Regions from separate parts of the Thermus antranikianii DSM 12462 genome, predicted to be linked through region 1. Evidence: riboswitches for the same ligand, from Rfam matches in the RefSeq annotation. Region 1 holds a riboswitch; the other holds the start of a gene.

Evidence for each region. A riboswitch is a leader RNA that binds a small molecule or an ion and turns the genes downstream of it on or off. The one in region 1 is predicted to bind thiamine pyrophosphate.
Region 2: another riboswitch for thiamine pyrophosphate. It lies ahead of thiE (thiamine phosphate synthase); the one in region 1 lies ahead of G584_RS0107375 (thiamine ABC transporter substrate-binding protein).

The regions. Positions count from the first base shown of each region.
Region 1 is NZ_AUIW01000009.1:58,534-64,019, forward strand. It holds gene rpoC (DNA-directed RNA polymerase subunit beta') at 1-1,982, shown strand, start outside; gene G584_RS0107360 (fuculose-1-phosphate aldolase) at 2,062-2,640, shown strand; gene G584_RS0107365 (hypothetical protein) at 2,637-2,876, shown strand; gene G584_RS0107370 (alpha/beta fold hydrolase) at 2,846-3,694, shown strand; TPP riboswitch at 3,733-3,827, shown strand; gene G584_RS0107375 (thiamine ABC transporter substrate-binding protein) at 3,849-4,883, shown strand; gene G584_RS0107380 (ABC transporter permease) at 4,950-5,486, shown strand, end outside.
Region 2 is NZ_AUIW01000001.1:33,095-38,580, forward strand. It holds gene G584_RS0100190 (nitrite/sulfite reductase) at 1-1,411, opposite strand, end outside; TPP riboswitch at 1,538-1,647, shown strand; gene thiE (thiamine phosphate synthase) at 1,742-2,362, shown strand; gene thiS (sulfur carrier protein ThiS) at 2,349-2,543, shown strand; gene G584_RS0100205 (thiazole synthase) at 2,544-3,329, shown strand; gene G584_RS0100210 (NAD(P)/FAD-dependent oxidoreductase) at 3,326-4,261, shown strand; gene thiC (phosphomethylpyrimidine synthase ThiC) at 4,264-5,486, shown strand, end outside.

The sequences.
Region 1 (5,486 bases):
TGCGCTACCTGGGCAAGCGCCTGGAAACCAGCCCAGGCCGGGTCCTCTTCGCCCGCATCGTGGGCGAGGCGGTGGGGGACGAGAAGGTGGCCCAGGAGCTTATCCAGATGGATGTGCCCCAGGAGAAGAACTCCTTGAAGGACCTGGTCTACCAGTCCTTCTTGCGCCTAGGGGTCGAGAAGACCGCAAGGCTTCTGGATGCCCTCAAGTACTACGGCTTTACCTTTTCCACCACCAGCGGGATCACCATCGGCATCGACGACGCCATCATTCCCCCCGAGAAGCAGAAGTACCTGGAGGAAGCCGACAGGAAGCTTAGGCAGATCGAGCAGGCCTACGAGATGGGCTTCCTCACCGACCGGGAGCGTTACGACCAGGTGATCCAGCTCTGGACCGAAACCACGGAGAAGGTCACCCAGGCCGTTTTCAAGAACTTTGAGGAGAACTACCCCTTCAACCCCCTCTATGTGATGGCCCAGTCCGGGGCCCGGGGTAACCCCCAGCAGATCCGCCAGCTTTGCGGTATGCGGGGCCTCATGCAAAAGCCCTCGGGGGAGACCTTCGAGGTGCCGGTGCGCTCCTCCTTCCGGGAAGGCCTCACCGTGCTGGAGTACTTCATCTCCAGCCACGGGGCCCGGAAGGGTGGAGCGGACACCGCCCTTAGGACCGCGGACTCGGGCTACCTCACCCGGAAGCTGGTGGACGTGGCCCACGAGATCGTGGTGCGGGAGGCGGACTGCGGCACCACCAACTTTATCTCCGTCCCCCTCTTCCAGCCCGACGAGGTGACCCGCACCCTGCGCCTCAGGAAGCGCTCGGACATTGAGTCCGGCCTCTATGGCCGCGTTCTGGCCCGGGATGTGGAGGTTCTGGGCCAACGCTTGGAGGAAGGGCACTACCTGACCCTCGAGGACGTGGGGCTCATCATCAAGGCGGCGGAGGCCGGGGAGATCAAGGAGGTGCCCGTGCGTAGCCCCCTCACCTGCCAGACCCGCTACGGGGTGTGCCAGAAGTGCTACGGCTACGACCTTTCCATGGCCAGGCCCGTGTCCATCGGGGAAGCGGTGGGGGTGGTGGCGGCGGAGTCCATCGGCGAGCCCGGCACCCAGCTCACCATGCGCACCTTCCACACGGGTGGCGTGGCGGTGGGCACCGATATCACCCAGGGTCTGCCCCGGGTCATCGAGCTCTTTGAGGCCCGCAGGCCCAAGGCCAAGGCGGTGATCTCCGAGATCGACGGGGTGGTGCGCATCGAGGAAACCGAGGAGAAGCTTTCCGTCTTCGTGGAGTCCGAGGGCTTCTCCAAGGAGTACAAGCTTCCCAAGGATGCCCGCCTGGTGGTGAAGGATGGGGATTACGTGGAGGCGGGCCAGCCTTTGACCCGCGGGGCCGTGGATCCCCACCAGCTTCTGGAGGCCAAGGGCCCCGAGGCGGTGGAGCGCTACCTGGTGGACGAGATCCAGAAGGTCTACCGGGCTCAGGGGGTGAAGCTCCACGACAAGCACATCGAGATCGTGGTGCGGCAGATGCTCAAGTACGTGGAGGTCACCGACCCCGGGGATAGCCGTCTGCTGGAGGGCCAGGTCCTGGAGAAGTGGGACGTGGAGGCCCTGAACGAGCGGCTCATCGCCGAGGGCAAGACCCCGGTGGCCTGGAAGCCCCTCCTCATGGGGGTCACCAAGAGCGCCCTTTCCACCAAGAGCTGGCTTTCCGCCGCCAGCTTCCAGAACACCACCCATGTGCTCACCGAGGCGGCCATCGCCGGCAAGAAGGACGAGCTCATCGGTCTCAAGGAAAACGTCATCCTGGGCCGCTTGATCCCTGCGGGGACGGGGAACGATTACGTGCGCTTTACCCAGGTGGTGGACAAAAAGACCCTCAAGGCCATCGAGGAGGCCAGGAAGGAAGCGGTGGAGGCCAAGGAGAAGGAGCCTGCCCTTCGCCGCCCCGGCCGCCGCGAGCAGCCTGGGAAGCAGGCCTAAGGCCACCCCACCCTGGCTTTGCCAGGGTGGGGGCTCCTAAGCGCCGCCCCCAGAAGGGCTTTTGCGCCATAATGGGCCCATGCTGGCGCGGATCTACACCGCCTTTCGCCAGGTGGGGGAGGATCTCTTCCACCAAAGGCTCATCTCCGCCACCGCGGGCAACTTTTCCGTGCGCACCAAGGAGGGCTTCCTCATCACCAAAAGTGGGGCGCAGAAGGCCCGCCTCACCCCGGAGGACCTGGTGGAGGTGCCCCTCGAGGGCCCCTTTCCGGAAGGGGCCAGCGTGGAGAGCGTGATCCACCGGGAGGTGTACCGGGCGACCCCGGCCCGGGCCATCGTCCACGCCCATCCCCGGGTGGCGGTGGCCCTTTCCTTGCATTTGGACCGGATTGTTCCCCTGGACCTCGAGGGCCAGTACTACCTGAAGGAGGTTCCCGTGCTTGCCCCCAAGACCACAAGCGCCACCCTGGAGGCTGCTCTGGCCGTGGCGGAGGGCCTTAAGGGGCACCGGGCCTGCCTTTTAAGGGGCCACGGGGCCTTTGCCATAGGGCTTAAGGAGAGGCCGGAGGAAGCCCTTCTGGAGGCCTATAGCCTCCTCACCACCTTGGAGGAGAGCGCGGAGATCCTCTTGTACCACCGCCTTTGGGGGAAGGGATGAGGGTACTCTTTGTGGAGGGCAAGGAAAAGGAGGTCCTTTTAGACTTGGCCCGGGAGCTTCCCCATCCCTACTGGCTGCTTGCGGGGGAAGGGATTTGGCTTTTGGAGGTGTTTGGCGCCGGGGAGGAAGCCATGGCCAAGGCCAGGGCCCTGCCCGGGGTTAAGGTTTGGGCCTTTACCCTGCAGGATGGGGTAGTCTATAGGGGATGCGGGAAGAAATCGGCTACATCCCCGTAGGGGAGGCGGAGCTTTACGTGGAGGACGTGGGGGACGAGCATGCCCCGGCCCTCCTGGTCCTTCACGGAGGGCCTGGGGGGAACGCCTACGCCTTGAGGGAAGGGCTTCAGGACTACCTGGAGAATTTCCGGGTCATCTACTTCGACCAGCGGGGTTCTGGCCGGAGCCTGGAGCTTCCCCAGGACCCCAGGCTTTTCACCATAGATGCCCTGGTGGAGGATACCGTGGCCCTGGCCGAGGCCTTGGGGCTGGAGCAGTTTCATCTTCTGGCCCACGGCTTCGGAGCCCTGGTGGCCTTGGAGCTCCTCCGCCGCTACCCGGAGGTCCTGGGGGCGGTGCTCCTTTCCCCCTGGGTGAGCTTCCCCTGGCTTTCCGCAAGGCTTGCGGAGGCGGCGGGACTTGAGCCTTTGGCCGATCCCGAGGCGAACCTGAGGGCGGCCTTGGAGAAGGCGGAGCCCAAGTTCCTCTTCGACCGCCTCATGTTTCCCACCCCCCATGGCCGCCTGGAGTACGAGTGGGTGGTGGAGGGTTCGGGCATCCTGGGGCCGGATACCCCGGCCTTGGCCTTTTGGAAAAACGGTCTCTGGCGGCTAGACTACACTCCGTACCTCTCCCCAAGCCGCAAGCCGGTGGCCCTGGTGGTGGGGGAGAAGGACGGTACCAGCTACCCCTATGCCGAGGAGGTGGCGGAGCGCCTCAAAGCCCCTATCCGGGTGATATCTGGGGCTGGGCACTACCCCTGGATCGACCAGCCCGAGGCTTTTGGCGAGGCCTTCCGGGAGAGCCTCGAGGGCCTGCTGGCTCCCCGGAGGGTGTGAGGGATGCCCTTCCAGGGCCGGAAAGGGTGGTAAACTCAGGGCGTCACCGGGGGTGCCCTCTTATGGGGCTGAGAGATACCCTTGGAACCTGATCCGGGTAATGCCGGCGTAGGGAAGGTGACCAAGGCCCCTCCCGGTGACAAGGAGGGGTTTTATGTTAAGGATTTTTGCCCTGCTGGTTCTTCTGGCCTTCGGCTTCGCCCAGGAGGTCACCGTCCTCACCCACAGCAGCTTTTCCCTGGATAAGGGTCTTATCGCCCGGTTTGAGCGGGAAACCGGCCTGAAGCTCCGCTTCCTCAAGGGGGGGGATGCCGGGGAGACCCTAAACCGGGCCATCCTCACCAAGGGAGCCCCCATCGCCGACGTGATCTATGGCTTTGACAACACCTTCCTCTCCCGGGCCCTCGAGGCGGACATCCTCTTGCCCTACCGTAGCCCCGAGATCCGGAACCTGAAGGCTACCTTGCTTCTGGACCCTACCTTCCGCGCCCTTCCCGTGGACTACGGTTGGGTGAGCCTGAACTACGACCGGGCCTACTTCAAGGACCGTCCCTTGCCCAAGGCTCCCGCCGACCTCACCCGGCCTGAGTACGCCAGGCTTCTGGTGGTGCAAAACCCCGCCACCAGCTCCCCGGGTCTGGCCTTCCTCATGGCCACGGTGGCCCGCTTCGGCGAGGATGGCTACCTGGACTTCTGGGCCAAGCTCAGGGACGGAGGGGTGCGGGTGACCAAGGGGTGGAGCGAGGCCTACTACACCCACTTCACCCTTTACAAGGGGGATAGGCCCCTGGTGGTCTCCTACACCACCAGCCCCGCCGCCGAGGTCTACTATTCCGAGGGGAAGTACCGGGAGCCGCCCACGGGGAACCTGTTCCCCGAGCTGGCCTTCTTCCAGGTGGAATTCGTGGGGATCCTGAAGGGGACCAAGAACCTGGAGGGGGCCAGGAAGGTGGTGGACTGGCTCCTTTCCAAGCCGGTCCAGGAGAACCTTCCCACGGAGATGTGGATGTACCCGGCCCGCCGGGATGCCAGGCTCCCTGAGGTCTTCCGCTTCGCGCCTGAGCCCCTTGGGAGCGTGCGTATGGACCCCAGGGCCATGGCCCAAAACCGGGAGCGCTGGATCGAGGAGTGGACCAAGGTGGTCCTCCAGGGGCAAAGCCCCGAAGCGGTGCGCCAGGGCAGGCGGTAGCGCCTTCCTCAGGCTGGGAAGGTCCGGGGCCTTCCGCCGGGCGGCTTGGGGGTTAGGCTTAGGGGGATGGCCTACGGAGGCTTTTTCGTCCTCCTCTTCCTGGGCCTGGCCCTCTTCTACCCCCTTTCCCGCATCCTGGCCCTGGGGGTAGGGGAGGGGTTTGCCCGGGCCCTGGCGAACCCCTACTACTGGGAGCGCTACCTCTGGAGCCTGGAGTATGGGCTTCTTTCCGCCCTCTTCACCTTGTCCCTGGCCCTGCCCCTGGCCTTCCTCTTCCGCCGTCGCTTTCCCCTTAGGGGGGTTTTCCTGGCTCTTTCCACCTTGCCCTTTGTCCTGCCCACCCCGGTGGTGGCCCTAGGGTTTTTAGCCCTCCTGGGCCCCAGGGGACTTTTGGGGGTGGACCTTTACGGCACCAGGGCCATCCTCCTCCTGGCCGCCATCTTTTACAACCTAGGCCTCGCCCTCAGGATCCTCCTGCCGGTGGCCTTGAACCTGGAGGGCCCCTTGCAGGCGGCCCGGGTCCTGGGGGCCTCGAGCCCCAGGGCTTTTCTAAGGGTAGGGCTTCCCCTCCTCCTCCCCGCCTTGGGTTCTGCGGGGCTTTTG
Region 2 (5,486 bases), on a different contig from region 1:
CGTTTTCCCCTACCTTACGGCTTGAGCCGTAAAGGCCGATATCGGCTATGTGGTGTTGACCGCAGGAGTTGGGGCAACCGGAGATCTTGATGCTAATGGACCGCACCGCTGGATCATGGGTCAGAGGAAGGGTGTGGAGGTGCGCTTCCAGGGCCTGCGCCAGTCCCCGGGAGCGGGTGATGGCCAGGTTGCAGGTGTCAGCTCCAGGGCAGCGGGTTATGTCCAGGATGGTGTGGGCCTCAGGATGGGCCAGGCCCACCCGCAACAGGGCTTCGTAAAGCCCACCCAAAGCGTCCTCGGGCACGAAGCGAAGGAGTAAGTTCTGGCTGATGGCACTCCTTATTTCTCCAGCGTAGGTTTCGGCGATATCCGCCAGCGCCCTGAGCCCTTCCGGGGTGATATCCCCAAGGGGAAGGCGCACGGCCACGGTGTAGTAGCCCTCTTGCTTTTGACGAAAGAGGTTGGTGCGGCGCCAGGCATCAAACCCGGGAGCGAAGGAGAAGGGCTTCCTGGGAGGGGAGGGAAGGCTTGGGGGTGGGAGGTCCTGGGGAGGTTGCCAGGCCTTTAGGTCCTCACCGCTTGCGGTGAGCTTCACGATCCGCCTTTCCTCCCTTACCGCCTCGCGGAAGGCGGCAATTCCCCACTTCTTTACCAGAAACTTGAGCCGGGCTTGGGTTAGGACCTTGCGGTTACCGTGGCGGTCAAAGAGGCGGATGATGGCCAGCATGGTGGGGAGGAGGTCCTCTTCTGGGGTAAAGGGTTCCAAAAGTTCCGCGCTCATGGGAGCCGCTCCCAAGCCCCCGCCCACATAAAGGCGGAAGCCCCTTTTGCCCCCCTCCACCGCGGCCACCACCCCGATGTCGTGAATGGGGGTACGGGCATGGTCTGTGGCGCACCCCTCAAAGGCAATCTTGAATTTGCGGGGCAGGTTCTGCCCCACGGGGTGACGGAGGAAGTAGCGGTAGGCGGCCTCGGCATAGGGAGTCACGTCAAAAGGCTCTTCAGGGGAAACTCCGGCGTACGGGCAGCAGGTGATGGCTCGGATGGAGTGGCCGCAGGCCTCGCGGGTAGTGAGGCCTACCCTGTTTACAGCCCGGAGGACGTGGGGTACGTCCCTTCGGTGCACGTGGTGGAGCTGTACCGCCTGCCGGGTGGTTACGTGGGCCAGACGGTTTTCTGCATACCGCTCCGCCACCTCTGCCAGAACCCTTAGGGCCTCCGGGCTTACCCGGCCCACGGGGAGTTTGATGCGCACCATGTGGTGCTCTGGCCTTCCCCGAATGCCGTAGATGCCGTTTTTCAGGCGGTAGACCCGGAAGTCCTCGGGGTCTTCCTCCCCCGCCTCGAGGCGGGCAATCATGGCCTCCAGATACTGGATTTCGGCTTCGACCTCCGCGCTGAGTCCTGCCATCCTGCCTCCTTTCCCCCCTCCCCGGGGGATTGCCCGGCATGATATACCATTGAGTGTGTGAAAGTCAAGGGTATATGCCCTGTTCCCCAGGCCGGGTTTTCGAGAGCCCCGCATGCTATAGTGGAAGGGACAGGCTAGGGGTGCCCCAATGGAGGGGCTGAGAGCTGGGTTTCTCCCAGCAACCCTTAGAACCTGATCCGGGTAATGCCGGCGGAGGGAAGCCTATGCGGAAGAATCCCCTTACAAACCGACCTCTCCCCAGGCCGCGTGGGCCCTGGATACCCGCTTGAGGCTTTACCCGTAGGGCACATGCGCTGGGGAGGTGAAAGCTTGCTGGGAAGGCTCTACCTGGTGGTGACCCCGAGGCCCGGTTGGTCCATGGTGGAGGTGCTGGATCGGACGGAACGGGCCCTGGCGGGTGGGGTGGAGGTCGTGCAGCTTCGGGCCAAGGACTGGGAGGCGAGGCCCATCCTGGACCTGGGGGAAAGGATGCTGGCCCTGGCCCGACGGTATGGGGTGCCCTTCTTCCTCAACGACCGGCCGGACCTGGCGGCTCTTCTGGGAGCGGATGGGGTGCACCTTGGCCAGGGGGACCTGACGCCCGCGGAGGCCCGGCGCTTCTTTCAGGGGATGGTGGGCCGCTCTACCCACGCTCCCGAACAGGCCCTAAGAGCCCTCGAGGAAGGAGTGGACTACCTCTCCATAGGCCCTGTGTGGGAAACCCCCACCAAGCCGGGGAGGCAGGCCGCGGGCCTGGGTTATGTGCGCTGGGCCCGGGAGAACCTGGGGGAGAGGCCCTGGTACGCCATCGGCGGCATCACCCTGGAGAACCTGGGGGAGGTTTTGGAGGCCGGGGCGCGCCGAGTTGTGGTGGTCCGCGCCATCCTGGACGCTGAGAACCCCGAGCGGGCGGCCCAGGCATTCAGGGAGCGGCTTTATGGTGTGGCTTAACGGGGAGGCTAAGCCCCTCGAGGGCAAGACGCTCAGGGAGGTTCTGGAGGAGCTGGATGTGGATCTTTCCCGGGTGGCGGTCCTCCTCAACGAGGAGGCCTACCTGGGGCGGGAGCTTCCTCACCACGTCCTGAAGGAGGGGGATGTGGTGGAGGTGGTCACCCTCATGCAAGGAGGCTAGATGGACACCTGGAAGGTCGGGGACATAGAGCTTGAAAGCCGTCTTATCCTGGGCTCGGGCAAGTTCCGGGACTTCGGGGTGATGCGGGAGGCCATAAAGGCTGCGGGGGCCGAGGTGGTCACCGTGGCCATCCGCCGGGTGGAGGCCAGGATGCCCGGGCATGTGGGTCTCCTCGAGGCCTTAGAGGGCGTGCGCCTCCTGCCCAACACAGCAGGTGCCAGGACGGCGGAGGAAGCGTTGAGGATAGCCCGGCTGGGCCGGGTCCTCACCGGGGAGAGGTGGGTGAAGCTGGAGGTGATCCCTGACCCCACCTATCTCCTCCCCGATCCCGTGGAGACCCTGAGGGCGGCGAGGATGCTCATCGATGAGGGCTTCCTGGTCCTGCCCTACATCGGTCCTGACCTCGTCCTGGCCAAGAAGCTTTCGGAGCAGGGCACGGCTACGGTGATGCCCCTGGCGGCCCCCATCGGCTCCGGCTGGGGGGTGAAGACCCGGGCCCTTTTGGAGCTCTTCGCCCGGGAGAAGACCTCATTGCCCCCGGTGGTGGTGGATGCAGGGCTTGGCCTCCCTTCCCATGCAGCGGAGGTGATGGAGATGGGTTTGGACGCCGTGCTGGTGAATACCGCCATTGCCGAGGCCCAAGATCCCGTGGCCATGGCTGAGGCCTTTCGTTTGGCTGTGGAGGCGGGGAGGAAAGCCTTTTTGGCCGGCCCCATGCGACCCCGGGAGGTGGCGAGCCCCTCGAGCCCCATGGAGGGCATCCCTTTGGGAGGTCCTAAGCCGTGAGGGTAGAGGTGGCGGTGGTGGGGGCGGGGATTATCGGAACCCTCGCCGCCTACGAGCTCAGGAAGCGGGGGCTTTCCGTCCTCCTCCTAGATGCCGGTAAGGAGGGAGCGGCTACCCTGGCCAGTGCGGGGATGCTGGCTCCTTATCCCGAGGGGCTTTCCGGGGAGGTTTTGGAGGCGGCCCTTTTCGGCCTAGAGTACTATCCAGGCCTCCTCGAGGAGCTTGCCGCCAAGGGATGGAAGGTGGAGGCGGGGTTTAGCGGCACCCAGGTGGTGGCCCTGTCCCAGGTGGAAAAGGAGGCCTGGGAGGCCCAGGAGTCCTTGTCCTACCCGGTTCGGGGTGGAAGGGGAGCGCGTACCTTCCCTGGGGGGTATGTCCATCCCAAGGCCCTCCGCGAGGCCTTACTGAAAGCTTTGGAGGTCATGGAAACCCCTTTCCTTCAAGCCGAGGTGGAGGAGGTGAAGGAAGGGGGAGTGCGAGGGCGCTGGCGGGAGGAGCCCTTTACCGCCCAGGCCCGGTTCGTCCTCCTGGCCGTGGGCGCCTGGGGTAGCCGATTTGGCCTTGGGGTCCGGCCCCTGAAGGGGGAGGCCTTGGTCCTCGAGGGCCCGGCTCCTCCTGCCCCCCTTTTCGCTGGGGAAGGGTACCTCCTTCCCCGGGAGGGTGGGGTATACGTGGGGGCCACCCAGCGAGAGGGATGGGCTCAAGGAGTGGATCTATTCGGCCTAAGGTGGCTTTCCGACTACGCCCACGAGCGCTTTCCCCTGCTGGCAGGGGCCAGGTTCCGGGAGGCCCTTTGGGGGTACAGGCCGGTGGGAGAGCTTTTCGTGGGTGAGGTGGAAAGGGGAGTGCTGGCTGCGGTGGGCCATGGAAGGAACGGCGTCCTCCTGGCCCCGTGGACGGCGAAGAGGATTCTCGAGCTTTTGGGGGTGTAGCTATGACCCAGCTGGAAGCGGCAAGGAAGGGCATCGTGACCGAGGAGATGGCTTATGTGGCGGAGAAGGAGGGGGTTTCCCCTGAGTTTGTGCGGGAAGGGGTGGCGTCCGGGCGGATCGTGATTCCTAGGAACCCCAACCACCGCACCCTTCGGGACTTCAAGGGGATCGGGGAAGGGCTCAGCGTGAAGGTGAACGCCAACCTGGGTACTTCCTACGACTACGTCAACCTCGAGGAGGAGGTGGAAAAGGCCAGGGTGGCCATCCAATACGGGGCGGACACCATCATGGATCTCTCCACAGGGGGGGACTTGAAGGCCATCCGGGAAAGAATCCTCGAGGTGGCCACCGTTCCTTTGGGCACCGTGCCCATCTATGAGGCGGAGTTCCGCGCCGCCAAGCGGAAGAGCTTCTTCGACATGTCCGCGGACGAGCTTTTCGAGGTCATAGAGGAACACGGGCGGCAGGGGGTGGACTACATCACCGTGCACGTGGGGGTTACCCTGAAGAACCTGGAGGTTTACCGGAATTCCTCCCGGACCACGGGGATTGTGAGCCGGGGTGGAGGGCTTCTCGCCGCCTGGATGCTCCACCGGGGAGAGGAGAACCCCCTTTACGCCCGCTTTGACGACCTCCTGGACATTGCCCGCACCTACGACATGACCCTCTCTTTGGGCGACGGCCTCAGGCCGGGGTCCCTGGCGGACAGCACCGACCGGGCCCAGATCGCCGAGCTCCTCACCATCGGGGAACTGGTGGAAAGGGCCCGCCGGGCGGGGGTGCAGGCGATGGTGGAAGGACCGGGCCACATTCCTTTGAACGAGGTGGCCACCAACGTGCAGATCCAGAAGAAGCTCACGGGCCATGCTCCCTTCTACATCCTGGGGATGCTTCCCGTGGATACCGCCGCTGGCTTCGACCACATCGCCGGGGCCATCGGAGGCGCCTTGGCCGGTTGGATGGGGGCGGATATGCTCTGCTACCTGACCCCGGCGGAGCACCTGGGCCTGCCCACCCCTGAGCACGTGAAGGAAGGGGTGATCGCCTTTAAAATCGCTGCCCATGCCGCCGATGTGGCCCGGGGGAACCCGCGGGCGTTGGAGAGGAACCGGCGCATGTCCGAGGCCCGCTACCGCCTGGACTGGGAAGGCCAGTTCGCTCTTTGCCTTTATCCTGAGGAGGCCCGCCGCCTCAAGGAGGAGCGGGGCTCGAGGACCAAGGCCTG